Regions from separate parts of the Bradyrhizobium sp. CIR48 genome, predicted to be linked through region 1. Evidence: predicted binding sites of a transcription regulator. Region 1 holds the regulator's gene; each other region holds the start of a gene.
The links. The regulator LexA, encoded in region 1, represses DNA repair genes until DNA is damaged. The targets are predictions, from matches to a motif close to TGTTCNNNNTGTGTTCNG.
Positions count from the first base shown of each region.

Region 2: the regulator LexA is predicted to act here: its motif matches at 1,727-1,744, upstream of GGD66_RS26430 (YifB family Mg chelatase-like AAA ATPase).
Region 3: the regulator LexA is predicted to act here: its motif matches at 1,988-2,005, upstream of GGD66_RS17260 (ImuA family protein).

Region 1 is NZ_JACIHG010000001.1:1,080,670-1,085,954, forward strand. Features, by position in the region: gene GGD66_RS05285 (HAD family phosphatase) at 1-586, shown strand, start outside; gene GGD66_RS05290 (hypothetical protein) at 756-962, shown strand; gene glp (gephyrin-like molybdotransferase Glp) at 1,189-2,400, shown strand; gene lexA (transcriptional repressor LexA) at 2,576-3,277, shown strand; gene GGD66_RS05305 (hypothetical protein) at 3,810-4,244, shown strand; gene GGD66_RS05310 (GAF domain-containing protein) at 4,463-5,285, shown strand, end outside.
Region 2 is NZ_JACIHG010000009.1:67,411-72,695, reverse strand. Features, by position in the region: gene GGD66_RS26445 (AAA family ATPase) at 1-356, shown strand, start outside; gene GGD66_RS26440 (tetratricopeptide repeat protein) at 378-1,151, opposite strand; gene GGD66_RS26435 (PilZ domain-containing protein) at 1,331-1,576, opposite strand; gene GGD66_RS26430 (YifB family Mg chelatase-like AAA ATPase) at 1,804-3,342, shown strand; gene GGD66_RS26425 (hypothetical protein) at 3,452-3,925, shown strand; gene GGD66_RS26420 (ATP-binding protein) at 4,050-5,285, shown strand, end outside.
Region 3 is NZ_JACIHG010000005.1:159,880-165,164, forward strand. Features, by position in the region: gene GGD66_RS17255 (DNA polymerase Y family protein) at 1-1,238, opposite strand, end outside; gene GGD66_RS17260 (ImuA family protein) at 1,135-1,923, opposite strand; gene GGD66_RS17265 (putative DNA modification/repair radical SAM protein) at 2,086-3,321, shown strand; gene GGD66_RS17270 (UdgX family uracil-DNA binding protein) at 3,321-4,763, shown strand; gene GGD66_RS17275 (inorganic phosphate transporter) at 4,862-5,285, shown strand, end outside.

The DNA.
Region 1 (5,285 bases):
GTTCGATCTCGGGCGCGTGGTGCTCGACATCGACTTCTCCAAGGCGATCGCCTGCTGGGCGGGACATGCCGGCTGCCAGCCCGAGGCCATCGTCGCGCGCTATGTGCGTGACGAGGCTTACCGGCTGCACGAGGTCGGCAGGATCAGCGACGAAGACTATTTCGCCTCGCTGCGTGCTTCGCTCGGCATCGGCATTTCGGACGCCCAGTTCCTGGAAGGCTGGAACGCGATCTTCGCCGGCGAGATGCCTGACATCGCCGAGCTGCTGCCGCGCGCGGCGAAGCAGATGCCGCTCTACGCCTTCTCCAACACCAACCGGCCGCATGTCGACTATTTCTCGAAGGAATACGGCGAACTGCTCGGCCATTTCCGCGCGCTATATCTGTCGTCCAGCATCGGCCTGCGCAAACCGGATGCGGAAGCCTTCGACCATGTCGTCGCCGCCATCGGCGTGCCCGCAGGACGTATCGTTTTCTTCGACGATCTCGCCGAGAATGTTGAAGGCGCGCGGTCGCGCGGACTGACAGCGGTGCATGTGACGTCGCCGCGCGACGTCGGGAACGCCTTGACGGCGTTGGGCATCTGACGATCTCCGCGCAGCGGGAGACGCCAACGTCGCACAAGTCTTCCGGAACCAATTTTGCCCAAAATGAGGAACCAGAGCGCTTTGTGCATTTTTGTACGGAGTTCCGGGAACGGAATGGCCCCTTACGGACTCTTGAGTCCGTTGGGACTTCTACACCGGACTTATGCACGTGCTGGGCAAAACCTATCTCACCAAGCAAGCCTCTCTTCTGCTTGAATTCGCAAGAACCACCTCGGATTCTGACCTTTCCGCCAAGCTGATCAGCAAGGCCGCCGACCTGAAATCCCAGGCCGATCCGCTGCCCGACAAGGATCAAGGCCCGAAGGCTCCCGACGTCGCGCTGGACGCCGGGCCGGACCGGCCGAGCGGGAGTTGAGCGATGCTGGCTGTGGCGCTCGTCATTCTCGTCCTCGCCATGGCCACCCTCCTGCCGATCGGTCTCGCTCTCTGGATCATGCCACGCCAAGCCTGAGCCTGCCTTCCATCCAGGGCTAAAGCGGCAGGATAAATCCTGCCCGCTCCGCCATTTTGCCTCTGCCCCCGCGCTCGGCTAGAAGACTGTCGGAACATTTCATCCAAACGTGCCGAGCAGGAGTTTCGCCGTGGCCTTGATGCCGGTTTCCGACGCCCTTGCTGCGGTGCTGGCGGGTGCAGAGCCACTGCCTCCAGAGATGGTTTCACTCGACGAAGCCTACCATCGCGTGCTCGCGCAGGACGTCGCTGCGCGGCGCACCCAGCCGCCCCAGGCGATGTCGGCGATGGACGGCTATGCCGTGCGCGCGGCCGATGCGGCAACAATGGATTCCACGCTGACAATGATCGGTGAGGTCGCGGCGGGCCGTCCGTTCACGGGAAAGGTCGGCGCCGGCGAAGCCGTGCGGATCTTCACCGGCGGCGTCGTTCCGGACGGCGCGGATGCGGTCGTGATCCAGGAGGACACGATCGCCGAAGGCAAGCACATAACGATCAAGGAAGCCGCGATCGTGGGTCGGCACATCCGCCCCGCCGGCGTCGATTTCCGCGAGGGCGACGTTCTCCTGCGCAAGGGAACCCGTCTGACGGAGCGCGATCTCGCCCTCGCCGCCGGAATGAACCACCCGCAGCTCGCCGTTTGCCGCCGTCCGAAGGTCGCGATTCTCGCCACCGGCGACGAACTGGTGATGCCGGGCTCAACGCCCGGGCACGGCCAGATCGTCTATTCCAACGGCTATGCCCTGCACGCGCTCGCCCGCAGCGAAGGCGCCGAGACCATCGACCTCGGTGTCGCCGCCGATACGCTGGAGGCCACCACCGCCGGCATCCGCCGCGCGCGCGAAAGCGGCGCCGACATCCTGGTCACGACCGGAGGCGCATCGGTCGGCGACCACGATCTGGTCCAGCAGGCGCTCAAGGACGAAGGCATCGCGATGGCGTTCTGGAAGATCGCGATGCGGCCCGGCAAGCCGATGATGCACGGACGGTTAGGGGCAATGGGCGTCATCGGCCTGCCCGGCAATCCCGTGTCGTCCTACGTCTGCGCCTTCCTGTTCATGGTGCCGCTGATTCGCGCGCTGTCGGGCCGTTCGGTGATTCATCATCATCGCGAGCGCGTCGTGCTGGGCCGCGATCTCGGCGCCAACGACCAGCGCGAGGATTATCTGCGCGCGCGCCTGGAAAAGCGCGACGACGGCACGCTCGTTGCCCTTCCCGTCAGCCATCAGGACTCCTCTCTGCTTGCGAATCTTGCTGCAGCACAGGTACTTCTCGTGCGCGCACCGTTTGCGCCGAAGGCCGAGGCCGGCAGCCCCTGCGAGGTGTTGCGGCTCCCCGTCTGAACTGCGCGGCCACACGCATTCCGTGAGTTTCGTTCTGTTCACGGTAAATTAAGCAGTTGCGGAACACATATCGAACATATAGTGTCCGTTCATGATTTGTTTCGAGATGTAGCGGCTTATCGCTGAACTCATCGTCTCGGAATCGAACGACATCAACCGGGGGACTTTGTTCGAGATGTTAACGCGCAAACAATACGAGCTTCTGCGGTTCATCAGCGAGCGCTTGAAGGAAAGCGGCGTGCCGCCGTCCTTCGACGAGATGAAGGATGCGCTCGACCTACGCTCGAAGTCAGGCATCCACCGCCTGATCACCGCGCTCGAGGAGCGCGGCTTCATCCGCCGCCTGCCCAACCGCGCCCGGGCCATCGAAGTGATCAAGCTGCCGGAGCTCCAGGCTGCCGCCGGCAACCGACGCGGCTTCACGCCAAGCGTCATCGAGGGCAATCTCGGCAAGCTACGCGCGAGCTCCAGCCCGTCCGCGGACGAGGGCGAGCGACCCGTTGCGGTGCCCGTGATGGGCCGCATCGCGGCCGGTACTCCGATCGAGGCTTTGCAGACCCGCAGCCACACGATCAGCGTGCCGCCCGACATGCTCGGCTCCGGCGAGCATTACGCGCTCGAAGTGCGCGGTGATTCCATGGTCGAGGCCGGCATCCTCGACGGCGACATGGCGCTGATCCAGCGCAACGAGAGCGCCGATACCGGCGACATCGTGGTGGCACTGATCGACGACGAGGAAGCCACGCTCAAGCGCTTCCGCCGCCGCGGCGCCTCGATCGCGCTGGAGCCCGCCAATGCCGCTTATGAGGTGCGCATCCTGCCGCCGAACCGCGTGAAGATTCAGGGCAAGCTGATCGGGCTTTACCGCAAGTACTGATACCGGAAGTACTCGATACCGAAGTCTTTAGCGCCTCGCGCGCGCCTTCGATCGGCCTCGCCGATCAGAGATTGGAGCGGATAACGGTCCGCTCCGGCTGGATAGTCTTTCTGGTATCGCACAGATTGTCCGGCCCCTCCTCCTTGCGCGACATCCTCGGCAGGCCGCGCGACGCAACATCGCTTCGCGGCCTTTCGAGTTCGAGGGGGACGGCCCAAATGCGCAGCTCGTTTGAGTGCAACCGCAGCAACGCTGATCGCAACATCAGCATCGCAAGCCGTTGCTGCGCAAGCGCATCACTCCGCCGGTCGTTGACAGGCGCGGTTGTCGAGACGCGGCTGCCAAATGCACGGAAGCCGACTTTGTTCCTAACAAATTCGGAAAAGATGGAAAAGATAATGTGATCGGGGCTCGCGGATCCCAGCCGCAGATTTGCCTACAACCGAGCAGACCGTCACGTGCTTCCACTCTGGTAGGGGCCTGCGCCTCCGAAAGAGGTGCGGGTCGCTATCTCTGCATTGAGGAGCACCCGATGTGTGACTACAGCCTGCATGCCGTCGCGACGCGCCCCGCAGAAGTCGGCGAGACGATCGTTACGACAACATTCCGCGGCACCTCGACGCGCGGCTTCGCCTCCGAAGCCGATCTCTCCGTCGCGGTCTGCCTGCTGCCGGGGACGGAGCTCGCCTTCGCCGACGACGTCCGTTACGACAACCGCTGGATCTGGACGCGCACCGTCAACTCCCGCGTCGGCAAGTTCGGCAAGATCGATCCGCACATTCCCGATCGCCATCATGACGCGATCGAATTCCCGGACGGCAAATCCGTGCTGGTGACGCAACTGGTCGAAGGCCAGCGCGCAACCGTGCTGCAACTGCCGGTGACCCAGCCGATCGGCGAGCGCGAGCACAAGCCGCAGATCATCGCCGACAGTCGCCCGACGGTCACACGACTGCCGATCGGCTGACGCCCTCCGCCCGATAGGCCGAGGGCAAGGATTGAAATGCCGTCGCCGGCCGAGGCCGGCGAGCCCGGTGGGTTTTTGTTTCATGAAATTCGATCGGCGAGCGCCGCCGCCTCGCCTCGTCGCCGCACGAAGTTTGAGCCGTGCTGCCTGAATTTTGAACGTCCGCTCCGCAGCCAAATGACCGATGCTGTCGTGGTTTGAGGCGGCGGACACGCTCGATGAAAACCTTCATTCGCGTCGTTGAACTCTGGGTGCCTGACCGGACGCGCATGCGGCTGGAATTCGGCGGCGGCCTCTACGATGAAGGGCTGTCCGCGTTCAAGGCCGTCAGCGAAGAGCTGCACTTCGGATATGACGAGGGGCTTCCAGGCAAGGCCTGGGCCTGCGGCCATCCCGTCATCCTCACGAAATTCGCCAACTCCTATTTCAAGCGAACCGATCAGGCCGTCGCGGCCGGCCTCACCTGCGGCGTGGCGGTGCCGCTGTTTGCAGGCGAATTCCTGCAAGCCGTGATGGTGCTGTTCTGCGGCGACGACGAGGCGCATGTCGGCGCGATCGAGCTCTGGCACAACGATCCTGATCTCTCCCACGAGATGGGCCTCGTCGACGGCTATTACGGCGCGGCGGACATGTTCGAATTCAACTCCCGCCACACCAGGTTTCCTCGCGGCTTCGGCCTGCTCGGACGCACCTGGAAGGCGGGCCTGCCGCTGATCATCAAGGACCTGCACGACGCCAAGAGCTTCCTGCGCTGGGAGGACGCCGCCAAGGTCGGGATCAATCTGGGGGTCGGCGTACCCTACCGAACCGGCACCGACCAGACCTGGGTTTTGACATTCCTCTCGGCGCAGGCAACGCCGATTGCGCGACGCTTCGAGATCTGGGTCCCGAACGAGGCCCGTTCGGCACTGGTCTTTCGCGCCGGCGATTGCAGCGCGCAGACCGACCTTGCCGCACGCTATGCGGACAAATCCATCGCCCGAGGCGAAGGCAGCATCGGCGGCGCCTGGGCCACCGGCATGCCCGCGCTCAACGACGATC
Region 2 (5,285 bases), on a different contig from region 1:
GCGTGCTGAAGGCGGCGCGGCCGAACGATCGGCCGCCGTTGTACTGCCTCAACCAGGTCGGCATGCACAAGCGCGCGGAGATCGAGGTCAAGGCGTTCGCCAAGACCATGGAAAGCCAGCCGATCGCGGTGATCCCGTTCGATTCGAAACTGTTCTCCACCGCGGCCAATAACGGCCAGATGATCGCGGAGGTCTCCAAGAGTCACCGCACCACCGAGCTGTTCCAGAACATGGCGAACCGCCTTGCCGGACGCGGCGAGGTGAAGAAGCCGAAGCGCTCGCTGCTCGGACCGCTGCTGAAGAAGCTGAAGGGCAAGTCAAGCCGCAACTCGGCGCCGCATCGCAAGGCGTCGTAAGCGTACACCAAAAGGGGCGGATTACTTGTCCGCCCGCTGCTGCTTCTTCGCCAGCAGCTGCCGCAGCGCCGCGACCTTGGCCGCGGCCTGGTCCGGCGGCAAATCTGCCTTCACGAGGATTTCGGCCTCGGCCTCGCGGCCCTGCAATCCCAGCACGAGCGCGAGATTGGCCCGGACCCGCGCATCGTTCTGATTGCGCTGATAAGCGCGGCCGAGCACCTGTTCGGCCTTCGGCAAATTGTTTTGCAGCATATAGGACAGGCCGAGATTGGACAGCACGGTCGGCTCGTCCGGCACGATCTTCAACGCCGCGGCATAATATTGCTGCGCCTCCTCGTTGCGGCCAAGCTGATCGAGCGCCGCACCCTGCGCCGACAGGATGCGCCAGTCCGGATCCTCGGGCGTATGCGCGCGGCTGAGGACGTCGAAGGCCTGCTGGAAATTGCCGCTGTCGGCAAGCGCGCGGCCATAGCCGGCGAGCAGCGCCTTGTTGCTGGGATGGGCGAGCACCGCCTGCTCCATGACCGCAACCGCCTGCGCGCGCTGGCCGGACTCGCGCAGCGCCTTGCCGTAGGCAAGCGCAATGTTGGGATCACTGGGCTTGGCGCGATAGCGCTCGCGCAACGCATCCATTTCCGGCTTGGCATCGGCCTTGACGGCCGTTTCCGATCTGACACCGAGCGCGCCGGTCACATCCTCGATGCCGGCGGTCTGGCAGCCACCCAAGGCGAGCACCAGGAGTGCGGGAAGCAGCAATCTCGCCGGGGGAGAGGCGAGGGACGAACGCTTGGACATACTCTGATCACTCGGCAACTGATCAGAGATGCTTACCGATTAACGCTAAATTCCCGTTAAGGACGCGGCTTGGGAGATCTCAAAGCATGATCCGGAAAAGTGCGCAGCGGTTTTCCGAAAAGACCTTGCTTGAACAACAACCTAAAGCGCGATGCGATTCATCCTCATCGCGTCGCGCTTTAGTCGGTGAACTCGGCACCGAATTCGCAGCCGATGCGCCAGCGCAGGCGGCACTGGCGGGAATAATCGGGTGCGAAGATGATGGTGAATTGCGGCGGCACTTCCAGGAATTCCGCCACCACTTTCACGCCGCCATCCGAAATATCGGTGATCGTGCAGTCCCGCGGCAGCGAGCCCGCGCCAAAATGGATCTTGGCGAGCCGGCTGCATACCCGACGTTCGCTTCTCCGGCGATTTGCAAGCATTTGAATTGTTCACCCGTTAGACCACGGCCCATCCCGCAGCCTTAGGAGTAGCGGACATTCGTTGGAATGTGCTGAGGACAGAAGCCGGCATTCGAGGCTTAGTGTCGGCATGTCGTTTACGACTGGTTAGGGCTGCTCCCCGCCCCAGATCGTTCCCGTATTGTTCTTGCGGAAACCGCCCGCCTCTGCTACCCCTAATTGTGCGAGAGGGGCAGGCTGGTTTGAGCATGGTTCAGCGGGTTTCCACCGTCGCCTTTGAGGGGATCGAGGCCCGTGCGGTCGACGTGCAGGTGCAGGTCGCGCCGGGCCTGCCGGCCTTCGCGATCGTCGGCCTGCCGGACAAGGCGGTGTCGGAGGCGCGCGAGCGGGTGCGCTCGGCGCTGATCGCCTCGGGGCTGGCACTGCCGGCGCGGCGGATCATCGTCAATCTGGCGCCGGCCGACCTGCCGAAGGAAGGCAGTCATTACGACCTGCCGATCGCACTCGGCCTGATGGCGGCGATCGGCGCGATCCCGCCGGATGCGCTGACCGGCTTCACCGTGCTCGGCGAGCTCGGCCTCGACGGCTCGATCGCGCCCGTGGCCGGCGTTCTTCCCGCCGCGTTCGGCGCCAATATGCGCGAGGAAGGGCTGATCTGCCCGGTCTCGTGCGGTTCTGAAGCGGCGTGGGCGAGCCCGGACATCCAGATCATCGCGGCAAGCTCGCTAATCCAGATCGCCAACCACTTCAAGGGCACGCAGGTGCTGTCGCGGCCATCACCGAAGGTGCATGAGCCCGCGGCCTCGACGCTCGACCTGCGCGACATCAAGGGCCAGGAAAGCGCCAAGCGCGCGCTGGAGATCGCCGCCGCCGGTGGGCATCATCTGCTCATGATCGGCGCGCCCGGCGCCGGCAAGTCGATGCTGGCGGCGCGCCTGCCCTCGATCCTGCCGCCGCTGTCACCGAGCGAACTGCTCGAGGTCTCGATGATCGCCTCCGTCGCCGGCGAGATCGAGGGCGGCGCGCTGACCGCGCGGCGGCCGTTCCGCTCGCCGCATCATTCCGCCAGCATGGCCGCGCTCACCGGCGGCGGCATGCGCGCAAAGCCCGGCGAGATCTCGCTGGCGCATCAGGGCGTGCTGTTCCTCGACGAATTGCCGGAGTTCGATCCGCGCGTGCTGGATTCACTGCGGCAGCCGCTGGAGAACGGCGAAGTCGCGGTGTCGCGCGCCAATCACCGCGTCACCTACCCTGCCCGCTTCATGCTGGTCGCGGCGATGAATCCGTGCCGCTGCGGCAACGCGTTCGAGCCGGGCTATGCCTGCAAGCGCGGCCGCGTCGACCGCTGCACCGGCGACTATCAGGCGCGCATCTCCGGCCCGCTGATGGACCGCATCGACCTGCGCATCGAAGTGCCGGCCGTGACCGCGGCGGATCTGATCCTGCCACCGCCGGCGGAAGGCTCCGCCGAGGTCGCCGCCCGCGTGGCCGCGGCGCGCGACATTCAGCTCGCGCGTTATGCCGATGCCGGCCTGCCCAAGGTTCGGACCAATGCCGAGGCCCCAGCCTCCGTGCTGGAGGAGATCGCAAAGCCGGACGCGCAGGGCCAGAAGCTGCTGCGCGACGCCGCCGAGACCATGCGGCTGTCGGCGCGCGGCTATCACCGCGTGCTGCGGGTGGCGCGCACGCTGGCCGACCTCGATCGCGCCGACAAGATCGGCCGGCTGCATCTCGCCGAAGCCTTGTCCTACCGCGCACTCGCGGAGGATGTGCGGCAGATGGCTTGATCATTCCGCGCATCAACCCGGTGGTAACGAGTTTCCTTTACGCTCTGCAAACCATAAGGCCCGCTAAGTTTCGATTACGAGTTCCCGGGGCCCCGGCGAGTAGAGTGTCATGTTGCGTTTCAAGATCCTGACCTCGGTTGTTCCCTTGTTGGCGGCTGCGGTGTTCGCCCGCGCGGAGATCGGTTCGGTCTCGCATCCCTGCATCGCCCTCGGCGAAACCTCGGTCGAGCTCACCTCCCTGTTCTGGACGGCCGCCGTCCATGTCGCCTTCACCGAAGATCCCGCCCGGGCCACAGTGCGGGTTCAGACCACCGACGATGCCGATACTGCGGACTTCGCCGTGGTCGACGACGGTCTCGGTTCCGAGCCGGATTCCTGTCAGGCCAATCCCTCGACGCGCCTGGTCTCGATTGCCGCTCAGCCCGTCGATGGCGGCCAGGTGATCTATCTCTCCACCGAAGGGCCGGCGGATTACCGCATCTATGTGCGCTCGAAGTCGTTCTCGCAGCGCGAGGCCGCGGCGCTGATCGTCGGCGCCCATGGTGGCCATCGCCCGCTCCCGCTCCAGGCCGCCTCGCTCTGAAGCGTTAACACCTCGTCAACCCTGTTTGGAGGCAGCGCCAAAGCCTCAAGCTGTTCGCAAGGTCGGCGCGACATCGTCGCAGACGGCGGGTGGCGGGATTCGAAAAAGAGTCGGGGTCGGTGCGATGGGTCGGACGTTCCGGATCAAGGTGCGCATGCGCCGTTTCAGGCGACAGCATCCTCGCATCGCCTTCGCGATCCGCTCTTTCATGATCTTCTCGGCGACGTTCGGCGGCGCCTATGGTTTCGTGTCCGGCAGCCGGTCCGAAAGCTCCGGCTACGATCCCCACACCTTTGCGATCGGCGCGAGCTTCCTGTTCGCGCTCGCCTGCCTCGGCCTTGCGACGCTGAGCATGCGCCTGCGTTTCGTGAACAAGCGGCTGCGCACCCTCGCCGCCCACAACGAGGCGCTGATCGACCGCAATTGGGAGCTGAAGGAAGCGGAAGAACGCGCCCGCAGCCTATTCGAGCAACAGGGCGACCTCATCGTGCTGCGCGCTACCGATGGCCGCATCACCTTTGCCAACGAAGCCTATTGCGCGCTCGCAGGACAGACGCGCAGCGCGCTGGTCGGCACGCGTTTCGATTTCGACCTGCTGGAGCAGGGCGACAGCGCCCGCGAGAGCAGCGGCACACGCATCCACGACCAGAAGATCGCAACCCCGCTCGGCGCGCGCTGGATCGCCTGGCGCGAAGGCTATGTCCGCCTCGATGCCGGACAGCCCGCCGAATTGCAGAGCGTGGGGCGCGACGTCACCGACCGCACCGAGACCGAACGCGCTCTGTCCGACGCGCGCGACCAGGCCGACGCTGCCAACCGCGCCAAATCGCGCTTCCTCGCGATGGCTTCGCACGAAATCCGCACGCCGCTGAACGGCATCATCGGCATGGGCGGCCTCCTGCTCGACACCAATCTGACTCCGGAGCAGGGGACGTACGCCAAAGCGGTGAAAACCTCGGGCGAAGCCTTGATGGCGCTGATCGAGGAACTGCTCGACTATTCCAAGATCGAGGCCGGCAAGCTTGATCTGGAGCAGCGTCCCTTCGCGCTCTCGACCCTGGTCGAGGAGATCACCGAGTTGCTCGCGCCCCGCGCGCAGGCCAAGACGCTGGAGATCGCCGCCTATGTCGACGAGCGCCTGCCGCTGGAGGTGGTCGGCGATGCCGCGCGGCTGCGCCAGGTGCTGCTCAATCTCGCCGGCAACGCCATCAAGTTCACCGGGAGCGGTGGCGTCGCGCTGATCGTCGAGCCCGGTATCTGGCCGAACGAGATCAGCTTCCTGGTCCGCGACTCCGGTATCGGCATTGCGCCGGAGGCGCAGCAGCGCATCTTCCGCGAATTCGAGCAGGCCGACGAGCGC
Region 3 (5,285 bases), on a different contig from region 1:
GCGGCGGTGAGATGATGCTGCGCCGGCGCGGCCATCACAGCGCATTCGGGAATATGGGTATCCTCAGGCAGGTGCACGACGACGCGCTTTCCGCCGATGCGCGCGGCGATGCGGTCGATCAGCGCGGCAAGCTCGTCATTGTCGTGGACATGGGCGTCGAGATCGCGCTGCTCCTGCACCACGATCTCGGTCCGGCTCGCCGACAGCCGCACCATGTCGAAGCCGAAGCCGGGATCGAGGGGATCGGCCAGCGCATCGAGACGCTCGCGGAACAGCCGGTCGATCACCGCGCTTCGCGTCACCGGACGTCCGGTCTCGACCATGATCGCGCGCACCACGCCGTCGGTGCGGAAGAACGCGGCTTCTAGCCGGCGCGCGCCCTTGCCCTGCTTCTCCATCGACGCGATCAGCGTATCGGCGAGCCGCGACAGCGTCATTGCGATCATGGTGTCGGTCGCGATCGGCTCGGCGAAACGCTTCTCAACGATGTAATCGGGCAACGGCTTACGCGGGTTGATCGGCGCATCGCCCTGCCCTAGCGCATGTGCGAGCAAGGTTGAGAACCGCGCCCCGAACCGCGCCGTGATCTCGCTCGGCGAGCGCGCGGCGACATCACCGATGGTCTTGAGGCCGGCGCGGCGCAGGCCGGTGGTGATGGCCTCGCCCGCACCGAGCGCGGACACCGGAAACCGGCTGATCGCCCTCGCCTCTTCGCCATCGGCAACGATGGTGCCCGTGGCCTGCCGCGTCAGCGTGCGCGCGCAGACCGAGGTGCCGGCGATTGCCGCGCTGACGGCAAAGCCTTGTCGGCCGAGCGCACGAACCAGCGCTTGCAGCAACGCAGCCTCGCCACCGAACAGATGCGCACAGCCGGTGATGTCGAGGAACAGCCCATGCGGCGGGTCGAGCGCGACCAGCGGCGTGAAGCGGTCGCACCAGTCGGCGATGTCGCTAAGCGTCTTCGCATCGGCCGCGACATCGGCATCGAACACTTTCAGGTCCGGGCACATCGCCCGCGCATTGGCCAGCGGCTGACCGATGTACAGGCCGAGGCGCTCGGCAGCCTCGTCCAGCGCATGGATCACCAGCGCATTGTTGTCCTTGATGACGACGATGCTCGGCTCATTATTGGTTTTACCCAGCCCGGCGCTGTTGAAGAAACGCTGGATCCGGTCGATGGGCAGGCGCGGCAGCCACAGGCTGAGAATACGTCGACGGTTCACTGAACTGGCACTCATCACAATTCCATTCCATGATCCACCGGCCGCAGGGGCCATGACGATTACGCAAGAGTTCGGCATCGAAGCGCGGCGCGCCCCATGCGTCCCACACCGATCCCGGCGGCGAATGCGCCGCGCGCAGCATCCACCTGGTCTCCGCGGTCGAAGGCAGCGGCTGCGCCGCCATCCGCAGCATCAGGCCGGTGACGCCGGAGCCTTGCGCGGCCAGCGTCAGCTTGCGGCTCGCCACGAGATCGAACTGCCTGGTCTCGCCCCAGAGCTCGAGCACGACGGCGCCGAGCGCATCGCAAGCGAGCGCATCGGCCGAGGTACGCAGCGCGCTCTCGACATCGGCGGCGCGCACCATCACCACGCGGCGCGGATCGAGGCCGAGCTCGGCGAGCCCGCTCATCGACAGCGCGCCTGCCTCTATCTCCAAGAAATCCTGCCGTACCCACAGCAACGGCCGCTGCACCGAGACGCGCCCGGCAAGCCCCATGACGAAGCCGGTCGCGGCCGCCCCCTGCCGTCCCTCACAAAACACCTCGTGGATCGCCGCGCGCGCGAGCCCGCCCTTCAGCGCGTTGTCGGCTTCGCTATGACCGAGTGCGACGCGATCGTGCGGATGCACGACCGTCGCCGTCTCGATACGCTCGATCTGGCCGCGCAAGGTCGCAAGCGCGCTTTGACGTGCGCCGCTCATGCTCGCCGCTCCTTCAGGGTGATTGCCGATGGCTCTCAAAAAGAGAACCAGCGGCTGGCTCATTTGTTCATGATATGTTCTAATATAAAGCTAACGGCGCGTAGAGAGTCAATCGAATTGGCGCGCAAGCGGATTCATGAGCTGAATCAAAGGGATTCCAAGATGGACGTACAACGCAAGCTGGAAATCCTGGCTGACGCCGCCAAATACGACGCGTCCTGCGCCTCCAGCGGCACCGAGAAGCGGGATTCCAGCGACGGCAAGGGCATGGGTTCGACCGCGCCCGGCATGGGCATCTGCCATTCCTACGCGCCGGATGGACGCTGCATCTCGCTGCTCAAGGTGCTGCTGACCAACGCCTGCAATTACGATTGCCTCTATTGCGTCAACCGCGCCTCCTCGAACGTGCCGCGCGCCCGCTTCACCGTCGACGAATTGGTCAAGCTCACGCTCGACTTCTACCGTCGCAACTACATCGAGGGCCTGTTTCTCTCCTCCGGCATCATCCGCAGCCCCGACTACACCATGGAGCAGGTTTTGAGCGTCGCGCGAAAGCTGCGCGAGGAGCATCACTTCCGCGGCTATATCCATCTCAAGACCATTCCCGAGGCCGACGATGCGCTGATCGCGGAAGCCGGCAAATATGCCGATCGTCTCTCCATCAACATCGAGATGCCCGAGGAGACGAGCCTGCAGCAATTCGCGCCGGAGAAGGACGTGCGCGCGATCCGCCGTACAATGGGCCGGCTGCGGCTGAAGCTCGACGAGGCCGAGGAAGGCCGCAGTGCGAAGACCAGGGCCAAGCCGCAGCGCTTCGCGCCGGCGGGCCAAAGCACGCAGATGATCGTCGGCGCTGATGCTGCCTCCGACCACACCATTCTCCACACCAGCGCCAATCTCTACGGCGCCTACCGCCTGCGGCGCGTCTACTACTCCGCCTTCAGCCCGATCCCCGACGCCAGCCGCGCCTTGCCTCTGGTGCAGCCGCCGCTGCTGCGCGAGCACCGGCTCTACCAGGCCGACTGGCTGATGCGGTTCTACGGTTTCGATGTCGGCGAGATCGTCGACGACAGCGCGATGCTGCCGCTCGACATCGATCCAAAACTCGCCTGGGCGCTGCGCCATCGCGACCGCTTCCCGCTCGACATCAACCGCGCCAGCCGTGAGGAGCTGCTGCGCGTGCCGGGCTTCGGCACCAAAACGGTCGAGCGCATCATTGCAACACGGCGCACCACCACGATCCGTCTCTCCGATCTCGCCCGGCTGCACGTGCCCAAGCACAAGGCATTGCCATTCATCGTCCTCAGCGATCACCGCCCCTCGCCGCATCGTCTCGATGCCGCCGGGCTGATCGAGCGCTTCAAGCCGAAAGCAACACAATTGGGATTTGGCTTCTGATGCAGTACATCACCCTCGACAACGAAACCGATTTCGACGGCTGGCGCAAAGCCGCGCGCAGCCTCGTGCTTCATCATGTGCAGCCCACCGATGTCACCTGGACCGTACAGGGCGGCGAAGCCGATTTGTTCGCGCCGCAAGCGCCGTCTCCGATCCTCGAGGTGAACGACGGCACCTTCAACGTATCAGGCAAATTCGTCGAACTCGCCCAGGCCGCAATCCTGCACCGCGATATCAAGCGCTTTGCGATCCTCTATCGGCTGCTGTTTCGGCTGAAGGACAACCACGACCTCATCGAGGTCGCGACCGACCCTGATGTCGCGCAGGTCACGGCGATGGCGCGAGCGGTCCATCGCGACGAACACAAGATGCACGCCTTCGTCCGCTTCCGCGAGATCGGCAGGGAACGCGAGGCGCATTACGTCGCCTGGTTCGAGCCGGAGCATCACATCGTCGAGCTCGCAGCCCCGTTCTTCGCAAAACGCTTTGCCGACATGCCTTGGTCGATCCTGACGCCGGACCTCTGCGCACATTGGGACGGCCACGCGCTCGCGTTCACGCCGGGCGTCAGCAAGAGCGAAGCACCGGGCGAAGACCGGCTGGAGGAAACCTGGCGGCGCTATTACGCCAGCATCTTCAATCCGGCCCGGCTCAAGGTGAAGGCGATGCAGGCCGAGATGCCGAAGAAATATTGGAGGAACCTGCCCGAGGCTTCGATCATTAAGCCCTTGATCGAGGACGCCGAACGCATGACCGGCGCCATGATCGCCAATGCCGCAACCGATCCGCACAAGCCTCAGAAGCGGCCGGAGGCTCCGATGAAACGCAAGCCAGCTGCCGACGATCTCGAAGCGCTCCGCGAGGAGGCCGCGCATTGCCGCGCCTGCCACCTCTACAAGGACGCGACCCAGACCGTGTTCGGCGAAGGCCCGAGATCCGCCAACATTATGCTGGTCGGCGAGCAGCCCGGCGACAAGGAAGATCTCGCCGGCCATCCGTTCGTCGGTCCGGCGGGCCAGATGCTCGACCGTGCGCTGGAGGAGGCCGGTGTCGATCGCAAGAAGGTCTATGTCACCAATGCGGTGAAGCACTTCAAATTCGTGCCGCGCGGAAAGATCCGCCTGCACCAGAAGCCGAATACGCCGGAGATCCGGGCCTGCCGGCAATGGTATGAGCGGGAAGTCTTGGCAATTCAGCCTGATCTGATCGTGGCGATGGGTGCCACCGCCGCGCAAAGCGTGTTCGGCAAGATCACCCCCATCGGCAAGACCCGCGGCCGGCTCATCGACCTTCCCGACGGACGCAAAGCGCTGGTGACGGTGCACCCGTCCTATCTGCTGCGGCTGCCCGATCCGGAAGCCAAGGTGCAGGAATATCAGCGCTTTGTCGACGATTTGAAGATCGCTGCCGGCTTGCAGAAGAGAGCCGCGCGGGCCGCCTAAATACTGGCAGGAAAACGGTTTTCAACCGCCGCTTGTCATCCAGCCTTCAAATCCATCGCGGACAATACCCTTACTTCAAAGTTAAGGGGCGTCCAGACATGACCGATGTAGCATTCGACCGCGCGGTAGCCGATCCCGCGCCGATCCAGCCGGCCTCGCGGCCAAATCTCGACAAGGGCTTCAATCCGCTGACGATGATCCTGTTCTTCGGCATCCTCGCCGCGGGCCTGCTGTTCGTCGCCTACAGCATCTATGTCGACGTCAACGCAACCGGCGCACGCGTGACGAGCTACCTGCCCTACATCCTGTTGTTCGTCGCGCTGCTGATCGCGCTCGGCTTCGAATTCGTCAACGGCTTCCACGACACCGCCAATGCGGTGGCGACCGTGATCTACACCCATTCGCTGCCGGCCGAAGTCGCGGTGATGTGGTCGGGCTTCTTCAACTTCCTCGGCGTGCTCATGTCCTCCGGCGCGGTCGCCTTCGGCATCGTCTCGCTGCTGCCGGTCGAGCTGATCCTGC